DNA from 2 places in the Bacillus sp. AFS017336 genome. Region 2 is predicted to be linked to the other one. Evidence: riboswitches for the same ligand, from Rfam matches in the RefSeq annotation. Region 2 holds a riboswitch; the other holds the start of a gene.
The links. A riboswitch is a leader RNA that binds a small molecule or an ion and turns the genes downstream of it on or off. The one in region 2 is predicted to bind S-adenosylmethionine.
Positions count from the first base shown of each region.

Region 1: another riboswitch for S-adenosylmethionine. It lies ahead of CN601_RS05805 (bifunctional homocysteine S-methyltransferase/methylenetetrahydrofolate reductase); the one in region 2 lies ahead of mtnK (S-methyl-5-thioribose kinase).

Region 1 is NZ_NUCO01000011.1:180,700-185,063, forward strand. It holds gene shc (squalene--hopene cyclase) at 1-1,784, shown strand, start outside; SAM riboswitch class I at 1,899-2,002, shown strand; gene CN601_RS05805 (bifunctional homocysteine S-methyltransferase/methylenetetrahydrofolate reductase) at 2,083-3,909, shown strand; gene metH (methionine synthase) at 3,906-4,364, shown strand, end outside.
Region 2 is NZ_NUCO01000154.1:762-9,140, forward strand. It holds gene glnA (type I glutamate--ammonia ligase) at 1-936, opposite strand, end outside; gene CN601_RS25685 (glutamine synthetase family protein) at 1,052-2,353, opposite strand; gene CN601_RS25690 (MerR family transcriptional regulator) at 2,411-2,812, opposite strand; gene mtnA (S-methyl-5-thioribose-1-phosphate isomerase) at 3,799-4,848, opposite strand; gene mtnK (S-methyl-5-thioribose kinase) at 4,852-6,021, opposite strand; SAM riboswitch class I at 6,102-6,260, opposite strand; gene CN601_RS25705 (carbon-nitrogen family hydrolase) at 6,312-7,106, opposite strand; gene CN601_RS25710 (pyridoxal phosphate-dependent aminotransferase) at 7,250-8,379, shown strand, end outside.

The sequences.
Region 1 (4,364 bases), on a different contig from region 2:
GGGAATTTGTGTTTGAAGGAGCTTTATTAACAGATAGCTTTATGATTTTACTTATGAAGGATCTAGGTTACGAAAACAATCAGTTAATTGATGGAATTATTGATCGTATTATCAATCTTCAACATCCGAATGGGGCGTGGAAATTATATGAGGATGAAAAAAATGGTAACTTAAACGCAACCGTACAAGCTTACATAGCTTTATTAGTCTCAAAAAAGTATACAAAAGATCATTCGAGTATGAAGAAAGCAGAAAAATTCATTCGAGAAAATGGTGGAATAAAAAAAACACATTTTATGCTTAAAATGATTCTTGCCATTCACGGTTTAATTGCCTATCCAAAGTTGTTTTACTTTCCAATGAGCTATTTTTTATTGCCTGATAAAATGCCATTAAGTTTATTTGATTTAAGTAATTATGCTAGGGTTCATTTAGTACCTATGATTCTATGTATTAATAAACGTTTTAAAGTGAAATTAGAAGATGATCTAAATATTGATAATCTTTTAGAAGACAGTGAAATGGAATGGTTTAACGAAGAGCGGGGGACATTTTATCAATTTATTCTTGAAGAAGGGAAGAAGCTTGCTTCCTATCCTTTATATTTTCATCAAAAAGGCTATGAAAAGGCTGAACGATTTATTTTAGATCGGATTGAAACAAATGGAACCTTTTATAGCTATGCTAGTTCTACATTTTATATGGTTTATGCTTTGATGGCTTTAGGATATAAAGTTTCATCTTCCGTCATTCAAGATGCACTACAAGGACTCCTTTCATATGCGACGAATACAGATGCTGGACTTCATATTCAAAATTCACCATCAAAAGTTTGGGATACAGCTTTATTGTCATATGCAATTCAAGAAGCGGGTTATTCAAATAATGATCCGATTATTTCAAAATCTATTCATTACTTACTTTCTAAACAACAAGATTTGATTGGTGACTGGTCTGTACATGCTAAAAATTTAAGCCCTGGTGGCTGGGGATTTTCTGATGTGAATTCATTTATACCAGATAATGATGATACCGGTGCCGTGTTGAGGGCACTATCAAGAAGTGCAATGGATCAACCAAACTTTCAAGAAAGTTGGTTAAAAGGCGTTCATTTTTTACTTGGATTGCAAAATGACGATGGTGGTTGGGGAGCATTCGAAAAAAACGTAACGAATAAGTGGCTTACTCATTTACCGATTGAAAATGCAAAAGATGCGATTATTGATCCTTCTACTCCTGATTTAACAGGGCGTATATTGGAGTTTATTGGCAACTATACATCAATTTCTAATGATGACCGAATTGTTAAAAAAGCAGTTGATTGGTTGTTTAAAAACCAGAAATCAAATGGTAGTTGGTATGGTAGATGGGGAATTTGTTATTTATATGGTACGTGGGCAACAATTACTGGTTTAAGAGCTGTGGGGGTTTCTAAAAATCATGAAGCAATTAAAAAAGCTGAGAAATGGTTAGTTTCGATTCAAAATGAGGACGGAGGTTGGGGAGAATCAGGATTTTCAACGGTTAAAGGTTCTTATATTCCATTAAAGTATAGTACACCTAGTCAAACTGGTTGGGCAATTGATGCCTTACTGACAATTCGAAATAAAGATGATGAAGTGATTAGAAGAGGGATTAACTATTTAGTCTCTCAAAATGAAATTTCTAATAAGGCGCTATCATATCCTACAGGACTTGGACTACCAGGTCAGTTTTATATTAATTATCATAGCTATAATGAAATCTACCCTTTAGTTGCATTAGCACACTTTAAAAATAATTAAATAATAACATTATGTAAAGTGAATAAATTTATTTTTGGAAATTTTTCAATAAATGGCTTTCTTTTATCATATAAATATAGTAAACTATCTTCATTGAATAAAAAAACTAAATAATCCTTATCGAGAGTGGTGGAGGGACTGGCCCTTTGAAACCCGGCAACTTTAGCTTATGCTAAAAAGTGCTAAATCCAGCATGTTTAAAACATGAGAGATAAGGCGTAAAATTAAACTTTAACGTCATTCTTTCATTTTTTGAGAGAATGGCGTTTTTTATTTTATATAAACAGGAAGTGATGAAATGGGCTTGTTGGAAAAGTTAAGTAATGGAATTGTTTTAGGTGATGGTGCAATGGGTACACTTTTGTATTCAGGAGGGCTACACAGTTGCTTTGAAGAACTCAATATTACTGAACGGGATCGAATCATTCATATTCATGAACAATATATAGATGCTGGTGCAGAAGTAATTCAAACAAATTCGTACGGTGCAAATGCTGGAAAGCTAAGACAATATGGGTTAGAGAAGTTAGTAAAACAAATCAACCAAATGGCTGTAAGAAATGCTAGAGCTGCTTCGAAGGGAAGAGCCTTAGTTATTGGTGGTATTGGTGGAATGAAATATGTTGGATCTACGTTTACAACTCCTTTAGAACGGGAAATGATGTTGCTTGAGCAAGCTTCAGCACTTCTAGAAGAAGGCGTAGATGGAATCATGCTTGAAACATTTTATGATGAAAATGAATTATACGATGCTGTAAATTTACTAAGAGGAAGAACGGATTTACCGATTATTTCTCAAGTAACGCTACAAGAAATTGGGATTATGCAAAGTGGCCAATATATTGAGAAAATACTTCCTAGATTAGTTGATTTGGGGGCGGATGTAGTCGGTATCAATTGTCATTTAGGACCACTACATATGCTAGAATCGCTAAATACAGTATCATTACCAACAAATGGTTACTTATCAGCATTTCCAAATTCAGGCTTACCATTGTATGCAGAAGGGAAATACGAATACAAATCGAATCCAGAATATTTTGAAGATATGGCTAAACCGTTTGTTGAACAAGGAGTAAGACTAATCGGTGGGTGCTGTGGTACTACACCGGCACATATTGCGGCTTTACGAAAAAAGATTGATACTTTACAACCCGTTACAAAAAAAGAAGTGAAGAGCCGAACGATTAAAATTACAATCCCAAAGCAAGTAGAACAAAAGGATGAGACTTTGCCAGAAAAAGCAAAACAGAAAACGACGATTATCGCTGAACTTGATCCTCCGAAAACTTTACAAACGAGAAAGTTTTTTGAAGGAGCAAAGGCGTTACATTCTGCAGGAGCTGATGCGATTACGTTAGCAGATAATCCACTAGCTTCACCGAGAATATCGAATGTGGCAATGGCTTCTCTGTTACAAAGATTAGACGTTCCAGTCTTAACTCATTTGACTTGTCGTGATCGCAATATGATTGGACTTCAATCTCATTTAATGGGGTTATCGACTTTAGGTTTAAACGAAATTCTTGCGATTACAGGAGACCCAGCTAGAGTCGGAGATTTTCCTGGCGCAACTTCAGTTTATGATGTAGCATCACTTGATCTTATTCGAATGATTAAAGAAATGAATGAAGGCAGACTTTATTCAGGTAAAAGCTTAGGAAATGGAACGAGATTTTCAGTTGCCGCTGCTTTTAACCCAAATATTCGAAAATTTGATGCCGCGATCAAAAGACTTGAGAAAAAGGTTGAAGCAGGAGCGGATTATTTCTTAACTCAGCCTATATATGATTTTGAAACAATTGATAAGTTATACGAAGCGACACGTCATATTAAGCAACCAATTTTTATCGGCATTATGCCATTAGTTAGTAAAAGAAATGCCGACTTTATTCATTATGAAGTTCCTGGAATAACTTTATCAGATGAAGTAAGGAACCGAATTTCATCAGTTGAACCAGAAAAGGCAATCGATGAAGGGAAAAAAATTGCAAAAGAACTTATTAATTATGCAAAAGATAAATTTAATGGCATTTATTTAATTACACCATTTTTGAAGTATGAAATAACAGAAGACTTAATTCATTTTACTAAAAGCAGCAATAAAGAGGGGATACAACTATGAAACAATTAGATATAGCTTTAAAAGAGAAAATATTACTTCTTGATGGTGCAATGGGAACGATGATTCAGCAACGTGATTTAACTGCAGATGATTTTGGTGGGGAAGATTATGAAGGCTGTAATGAATATTTAGTTGTAACTAGACCAGATGTTATTCAAGAGATTCATGAGGAGTATATAAACGCAGGATCTGACATTATCGAAACGAATACTTTTGGGGCCACAAATATTGTTTTATCTGATTATAATTTACAGCATTTAGATATTGAATTGAATGAAATAGCAGCAAAAATTGCAAAGCAAGCAGTTGAAGCATCTGGTAAAGATGTTTTTGTAGCAGGTGCGATGGGGCCTACAACAAAAGCAATTAGTGTTACAGGAGGCGTAACATTTGATGAATTGATTACCTCATACAATCGTCAAGCAACTGGATTAATCAATGGTGGCGTAGATGTT
Region 2 (8,379 bases):
AGACCAAGCAACGTAACATGGAGCTTCGTAACCTGGTACTAAACGTTTGTACGAGTTTACAGTTGGGTTTGTTACAGCTGTAAAGTTTGGTGCGTGTTTTAAGATACCTGCGATAAAGTGACGAGCAGTTTCGCTTAAACCTAGTTCACCAGACTCTTCGTAAAATGCGTTTTTGCCATTTGTAAATAATGATAAGTTACAGTGCATACCAGATCCATTAACACCGAATAATGGTTTTGGCATGAACGTTGCGTGTAAACCGTGTTTACGTGCGATTGTTTTTACAACTAATTTAAATGTTTGAATGTCATCACAAGCTTTGATTGCGCCAGCATATTTGAAATCAATTTCATGTTGTCCTGGAGCTACTTCGTGGTGAGAAGCTTCGATTTCAAAGCCCATTTCTTCAAGTTCAAGAACGATATCACGACGGCAGTTTTCACCTAGGTCAGTTGGAGCTAAGTCGAAATAACCACCTTTATCGTTTAATTCAAGAGTTGGTTCGCCTTTTTCATCTAATTTAAATAAGAAGAATTCTGGCTCAGGTCCTAAGTTGAAATCCGTGAAGCCTAAAGCTTCCATTTCTTTTAACATACGTTTTAAGTTATTACGAGGATCTCCTTCAAATGGAGTACCGTCTGCATTGTAGATATCACAGATTAAACGAGCAACTTTTCCTTTTTCAGCAGTCCATGGGAATACTACCCAAGTGTCTAAATCAGGGAATAAGTACATATCTGATTCTTCGATACGAACGAATCCTTCGATTGATGAACCGTCAAACATCATTTTATTGTCTAAAGCTTTTTCAAGCTGACTTACTGGAATTTCAACGTTTTTGATAATTCCTAGTAAATCCGTAAATTGTAAACGTATGTACTTTACGTTTTGTTCTTTTGAAATACGGAAAATATCTTCTTTAGTAAACTTAGCCATTATAAAAGTTCCCCTTTCGTATGCAACAAACAAAATTAGTCTAACACACTTTAAAATAGAAAAGTAGAGAGTTTCTACTTCCACTTTTCTATTTTTTTATTTTAAATTTTAGTGATTAGCAGTTTAAATATGTTTCTTTTTCCCATTCTGATACACGCAGTCGATATGCATCCCATTCTTCTTTTTTGTTTTGAAGGAAGGAATAAAATACGTGTTTTCCTAATATTTGCTGTAAAAATTCACTGTTTTCTAATTCTGTAACTGCTTCAAGTAAGCTTCCAGGTAATGTTTCAATCCCTTCTGCTTTTCTTGTTACATCATCCATCTTATACAAGTTTTCACTGCGTTCAGATGGTGGAGTTAATTTTCTTTCAATTCCATCCAATCCTGCAGAAAGTAATACAGCTAAAGCTAAATATGGATTTGCAGATGGATCTGGATTTCGCACTTCGATTCGAGTACCTGCACCTCTTGCAGCTGGTATACGAATGGTACATGTTCGATTACTTTGTGACCAAGCTACATAGACTGGCGCTTCATAACCTGGAACTAAACGTTTATATGAATTAACAGTTGGATTTGTGACTGAAGCATTTGCTCGAGCGTGTGTTAATACACCTGCAATAAATTGTCGAGCTGTTTCAGATAATCCAATTGAATCATGTTGATCATAAAAGGCATTACCATTATCATTTCCTAGACTCATATGACAATGCATACCTGAGCCATTTTCACCGAAAATTGGTTTTGGCATAAATGTTGCAACTAAACCATGTTTTTCAGCAATTGTTTTAACTGTATATTTAAATAATTGAATATTATCAGCTGTTTGTAATCCTGGTGCGTATTTCCAATCGATCTCATGTTGACCGATTGCAACTTCGTGATGTAAAGCCTCAACTTCTAATCCTAATGCCTGAAGTGCTTTCGTAATTTCACGACGTATTGTAACTGTTTTATCTAGGGGAGCTACATCAAAATATCCACCGTTGTCATTTGGCACTAATTGATTTCCTTCTTTAGAAAATAAGAAGAATTCTGGTTCAGGGCCGACATTAAATGAAGTAAATCCTTTATCAGTTGCTTTTTCAATTGCTCGTTTCAGTACATTTCTTGGATCACCTTCAAACGGTGTCCCATCAGGGTAATGAACATCACAAATGAAAAGTCCAACTTTCTCTGTAACATCAACTTTCCAAGTATTCAAATCTGGAAAAAGCATCATGTCACTTGCTTCAATTTTCGTGAAGCCATTAATACTTGAGCCATCAAACATAGTTTCGTTTTTAAGTATTTTTTCAATTTGAGTAATCGGTAGTTCTAAATGTTTGAATACTCCTTCTATATCTGTAAAAAATAACTGTACAAACTCAAGACTATGCTTATCAACAGAATTTAAAATCGTTCCTTTATTCATTTATATTTCCCCCCATATAAATATAAAAGCTAGAAAAATCCGTTTTTAATCAATATCTTAATGAAAGAATCGAGACATATCTCCTTGGCGTAAAGAAGTTTTTCCTAATTTACCATTTTGATATAACTCTTGGCGAAGCATTTTTCGAAGCTGTTCATCTGATATTGATTTTTCAACTATAACTTGTTGCACGATAGTTTCTTTGGATTTTTCTGACGATTTTAAATGGAGTACTTCTTTAATTCCTGCTAAATTCAAGCCTTGTTCGATAAATGCTTTTATCTCTAATAATCGATCGACGTCGTTGAAAGAAAATAATCTACGATTACCTTCCGTGCGTGCCGGTCGAATTAAATCATGCTCTTCATAATATCGAATTTGTCTTGCAGATAATTCAGTTAACGAAATGACTATTCCAATTGGGAAAAGTGGCGTTGAGCGTCTTACTTGATCATTCATAGCAATGCTCCTTTCGTTCATCTATTAGTATTTTATTCCATGTCAGATAATCTGTCAATACGATGTTAGAAAATCTAACATGAAATTATTTGTTTTTTATTCTATGCAATATTTATTAAAATTCTACTATTTTTTCAAAAAAAAGAGGCCATCTTAGAGGTCTGCGTATCGACACATAGGCGGACTATTTTTAATACCAAAAAATTGTAGTTCTACATCTGTCTTACAGCTAAATGTGGGGTATTTTTGAAGTATTTTTCATTTAGATTTGAATGTATGATCCTCATTTATAGATTTTCAGTTGTTTTCTTCACTTTTTTAGTTCATTTAAGGAGAATTAGCGCAATTTATTAAATTTCAAATTTGTGTATCTACCTTTGAGCAATTATTCTTGTGAAATACCCTAACCGGTATAGGTATTATCCTATCTAATATGCGATTTCAGGGAATTTAATTGCAGTTTCACCAATTTTATTTGCTGTTTTGTTCATTTTAATTGCAGTTTCACTATTTTTATTTGCAGATTCTCTATTTTTATTTGCACTTCGACTTTTATTTGCGGTTCCTCATTACTTATTTGCACTTTTCACAGTTTTATTTGCACTCGACCTTTATTTGGGGTTCTTCATTACTTAGTTGCACTTTTCTCTGATATATTTGCAATTCGACCTTTATTTACGATTTCACATTAATTATTTACTCCTTGCACTGTTTTATTTGCACTTTCAACTCTAACTACGCTTATTTTAAATTTCCTATAAATATATAAATAAGGATGCCCTAAAAATGTTACACTTTTAAGGCATCCTTTTTCTATTAATATACAATTATGAGAATCGTTTAGTTAATGCAGAAATAGTACATCTAAATTCATAGGAATATACAAACTTCACATAAAAATATTCATCCGCTTTTACTAGTTTCTTCCTATATAAGTAATTTCGGAATAACTTTGTATTAAATCACTAGATAATGCTTTATTTATATTAAACTTCTTCCCAACCTTTGAATGTTTCTTTAAAATTGCTCGAAACAATTCCCTTTTCTGTAATAATTGCTGTTATTAGTTCATTAGGTGTTACATCAAATGCTGGGTTAAGAACATTAATTCCTTCAGGTGCAATTTGAACATTTCCGATATGTGTTACTTCTGTTCGGTCGCGTTGTTCGATGACAATTTCATTACCTGATTCGATTGATGTATCGATTGTTGATAATGGCGCAGCTACATAAAATGGAATTTGATAAAAGTTTGCTAATATCGCTAATTGTAATGTTCCAATTTTATTTGCAGTGTCACCATTTGCAGTAATACGATCAGCGCCAACAATGACTGCGTCCACTTTTTTATTTTGTAATAAGTAGCCGACCATATTATCAGTTAGTAATGTAACTGGGATACCGCTTTGGTTTAGCTCCCAAGATGTAAGTCTAGCACCTTGAAATACTGGTCTTGTTTCGGTTGCATACGCAGAAATTTCCCAGCCTTTTTCTTTTGCTAAGTGCAATGGCGCAAGTGCTGTACCATATCGACTTGTAGCAATACTACCTGCATTACAATGGGTCAAAACAGCCGCTCCATTATGCAATAATGTTAAAGCATTTTCACCAATTTCCTTGCAAGTCGCTTCATCTTCTACATGTAGTTTGATCGCTTCTTCCATAATGATTAACTTAGCTTCAGAAACTGTCTTTGCTTCTTTAATAGCTCTAATTAGTCTTTCAACCGCCCAAGCTAAATTTACTGCAGTAGGTCTTGCACTAATTAATTCGTCAGCTAATACTCTTGCTTGAGTATGAAACTCATCGATCTGTTCAGTCTGAATTTCTCGAACGCCTAAATATAGACCATAAGCTGCTGCTAAACCAATCGCTGGTGCTCCTCTTACTTGTAGCTTAACGATTGCTTCTCGTACATCAAGTAATGTAGTTGCATCAAAATAATATATTTCAGTTGGCAATTTAGTTTGGTCTAAAATTTTTAAACTCTCACCGTTCCATTGTAAAGATTCAGGTATTTGCTGTAATGTAGTCATCGATTATTTCTCCAATCCAATTAGTAAATTACCAATATTGCTAATATTAAATCTATTTTTAATACAAAATGCTCCGAATTTTAAGACTTTTTTCTTTACTTGAATTTTTTGATTTTCCTCAAGTGAGTCAATATCTTCAACATGAGCAAGACCGATACTTCTTCGGATTAATTCACATCCAATTACTCCAATTGCATCCACCCAATACCCCTCTAATTTTTCTTTAATTAGAGCCTGTTGGTTAAATGGTCTAACACTGTGTTCTTCCCATAATCGAATAAATGTTTCATTAAAAACTTTTTCAATGTTTAAAATGTGTTCAACAATTTCTTCTTTTTGCTCAGTTCGGCTGAAAAGTTGAAAAATTAAATTCGCTTGAATTTGACCTAAATCAAACCCAATTGGTCCTACAAACGCAAACTCTGGGTCAATAACTTTTGTTTCTGTTGCAGACACGAAAATGCTTCCTGTATGTAAATCTCCGTGTAATAACGCTTCTTTTTTTGATAAAAAGTCTAATTTTAACTTTGCTACCTCTATTTGCAGAGCTTCATCATTCCAAAGTTCTTGAATTACTTCTGTTAGCTCTTCTTCATAACTGTTTGTTTCACAGTTAAAGTATGGGTCAGTATAAACAAGATTTTCTGTTATATCACAAAGTTCTGGATTGTTAAATAGATACTCTAGCTCTTTTTTCTTAGCTGGAGTTGTTCCAAAATCAGAAGTGAAAAACAATGATTTTGCTAAAAATTCACCGATATGTTCTGCCAAAAACGGATAACTCTTTTTCTCAATTAAGCCTTTTCGTAAAATTTGCAAATGAGAAAGGTCTTCCATTACTGTTACAGCTTGCTCTTCATCATGTTCTAAAATTTCTGGTGAATGTAATGGAATTAAATCATTATATATTTTTGTTGCATTACTCTCGATTGTTGCTCTATTTAATGTCAGAGGCCAGCTTTCACCAACAACTTTTGCATAAGGTAGAGCTTGTTTTATGATTAAACCTTTTTCACTTCCTACTGGTGTAACTTTGAAAACTAAATTTAAATTTCCATCGCCGATCTCTACACTTTCACATAATTCATTTGTAAAATAACCTAATTTTTGTAAGTAAGTAACTGCAGTTGCCTCTGTTAAAGGTCTATATTCTTTTCTTTGAATGACAGTCATACAATTCATCCCCCTCGATTTTGACAAAATAAAAAGCCTCTTTTCCGAGACGAAAAGAGGCAATGTTAATTGGCTTTCGTCTCTTATCTACCAGAAAATTACTTTTCTGTTGGAATTAGCACCGTGCCTTACTGAGCAATTAAGCTCAGGCGTATTTATTACGCCCCATCTCACAATGGTATTACAGTCGGTTGCTGGGCATCATCGGGCCAAATCCCTCCGCCTACTCGAAATAAGAGTTCGCATATTTGATTTTATATTCGTATTTTAATTTAAAGAATTTTAGTTTGTCAATTACTTTTTTGTAATTTTTTATAGATTCCTTCTCTTCTATCTTCGAAGATTGGGATTGTACCGCGTATTTCATCGACTTTTTTAGGATCAATTTCGCCAAAAATGATTTCCTCATTCGGACTACCTTTTGAAATTACTTCTCCCCAAGGATCGATTATCATCGAGCCTCCTCCAAATGTATTCGCTAAATCCTTACCTACTCGATTACATGCTACGACATAGCATTGATTTTCAATTGCTCTTGCTTTTAATAAAGTTTCCCAATGATTCATTCGTTGAATTGGCCATTCTGCAACAAAAAATAAAACTTTTGCACCTTTCTGAGAATGAGCTCCGATCCATTCTGGGAAACGCAAATCATAACAAACAAAACCTGCGGCAGTTAAACCATTAATTTCAAAAAGTCCATCGGTCTCACCTGCTTGAAGATAGTGATGCTCGTTCATTAGCTGGAACAAATGAATTTTATCATACGTTTTAACGATTTCACCTGTTTTGCTTATAACAATTAAAGTATTGGTGACACCATTTTCTCGAGCAATTGGAAATGATCCACAAATTAGTGTTACATTATTTGATTTTGCTATTAACTGGAGTTCAGAAATGATTTCCTCTTGATCACCAATATGCAATCCAATTTCTTCCAAACAATAGCCTGTTGTCCATAACTCCGGTAATACGATTACCTCTACATTTTCTTTTACAGCCTCAATAATTTTAGATTTCATATTTTTAAAATTAGCTCTTGATTTGCCTAATATAACGTCAGATTGAATGCAAGCAATTTTCAACATAATTTATTCACCCTATTCTAAATTTTATAGACATTTTTAAATCGAGCATATATGATGGTGAAAGTTATTGCAACAGTCGTTCATGCAAATCATTCGATTACAAAACGATCTAATCTACTTAAATAAATTCTATTTTTGGAGTGATTAACTTGATTCATAATAAGCTATTAAACAATTTACCTAAACAATTTTTTGCTTCACTCGTTCAAAAAGTTAATGAGTCAATCAATAAAGGTCATGATGTGATAAATCTTGGTCAAGGAAATCCAGATCAACCAACACCAGACCATATTATAAAAGCATTGCAGCAATCTGTTGAAAATCCAACAACTCATCGTTATTCACCTTTTAGAGGGATGAGTACATTAAAAAAAGCTGTTGTAGATTTTTATAAACGCGAGTATGATGTTGACTTAGACCCAGAGGAAGAAGTAGCTATTTTATTTGGCGGAAAAGCTGGATTAGTAGAGTTACCACTTTGTTTATGTGACGAAGGAGATACGATTTTAGTTCCAGACCCAGGATACCCTGACTATTTATCTGGTATTTCTCTTTCTAAAACGGTACCTTATACGCTTCCGTTACTTGAGCAAAATCAATTTTTACCAGATTATAGCTTAATTCCTCAGGAAGTTTTAGATGCTAGTAAAATTTTATTTATTAATTATCCAAATAACCCTACTGGTGCAATCGCAACAGAAGAATTTTTTAAAGATACTGTGGAGTTAGCAAGAAATAATCATATTACAGTTTGCCATGATTTTGCATACGGTGCTTTTGGATTTGATGGCAAAAAACCATTAAGTTATCTTCAAACTCCTGGTGCAAAAGAGTGTGGTATTGAAATTTATACACTTTCTAAAACTTATAATATGGCTGGTTGGAGAATTGGGTTTGCAGTTGGTAATAAAGAGGTCATTTCAGCTATTAATCTATTACAGGACCATCTTTACGTTAGTATTTTCCCAGCTATTCAAGAGGCTGCCGCTGTTGCATTAACAGAATCTCAAGAAAGTGTGAAAAAATTGTTAGCACTTTATGAAGATCGCAGAAATGTCTTTATTAGCGGTTGTCATGAAATTGGTTGGGAAGTAACGGCCCCAGCAGGTTCCTTCTTTGCTTGGTTAAAAGTTCCTTCAGGATTTACTTCACAGGAATTTGCAGATTTATTACTTGAAAAGGCACATATTGCAGTTGCTCCTGGGAATGGTTTTGGCGAATTCGGTGAAGGTTATGTAAGAGTTGGTCTATTATCAGATACCGAAAGACT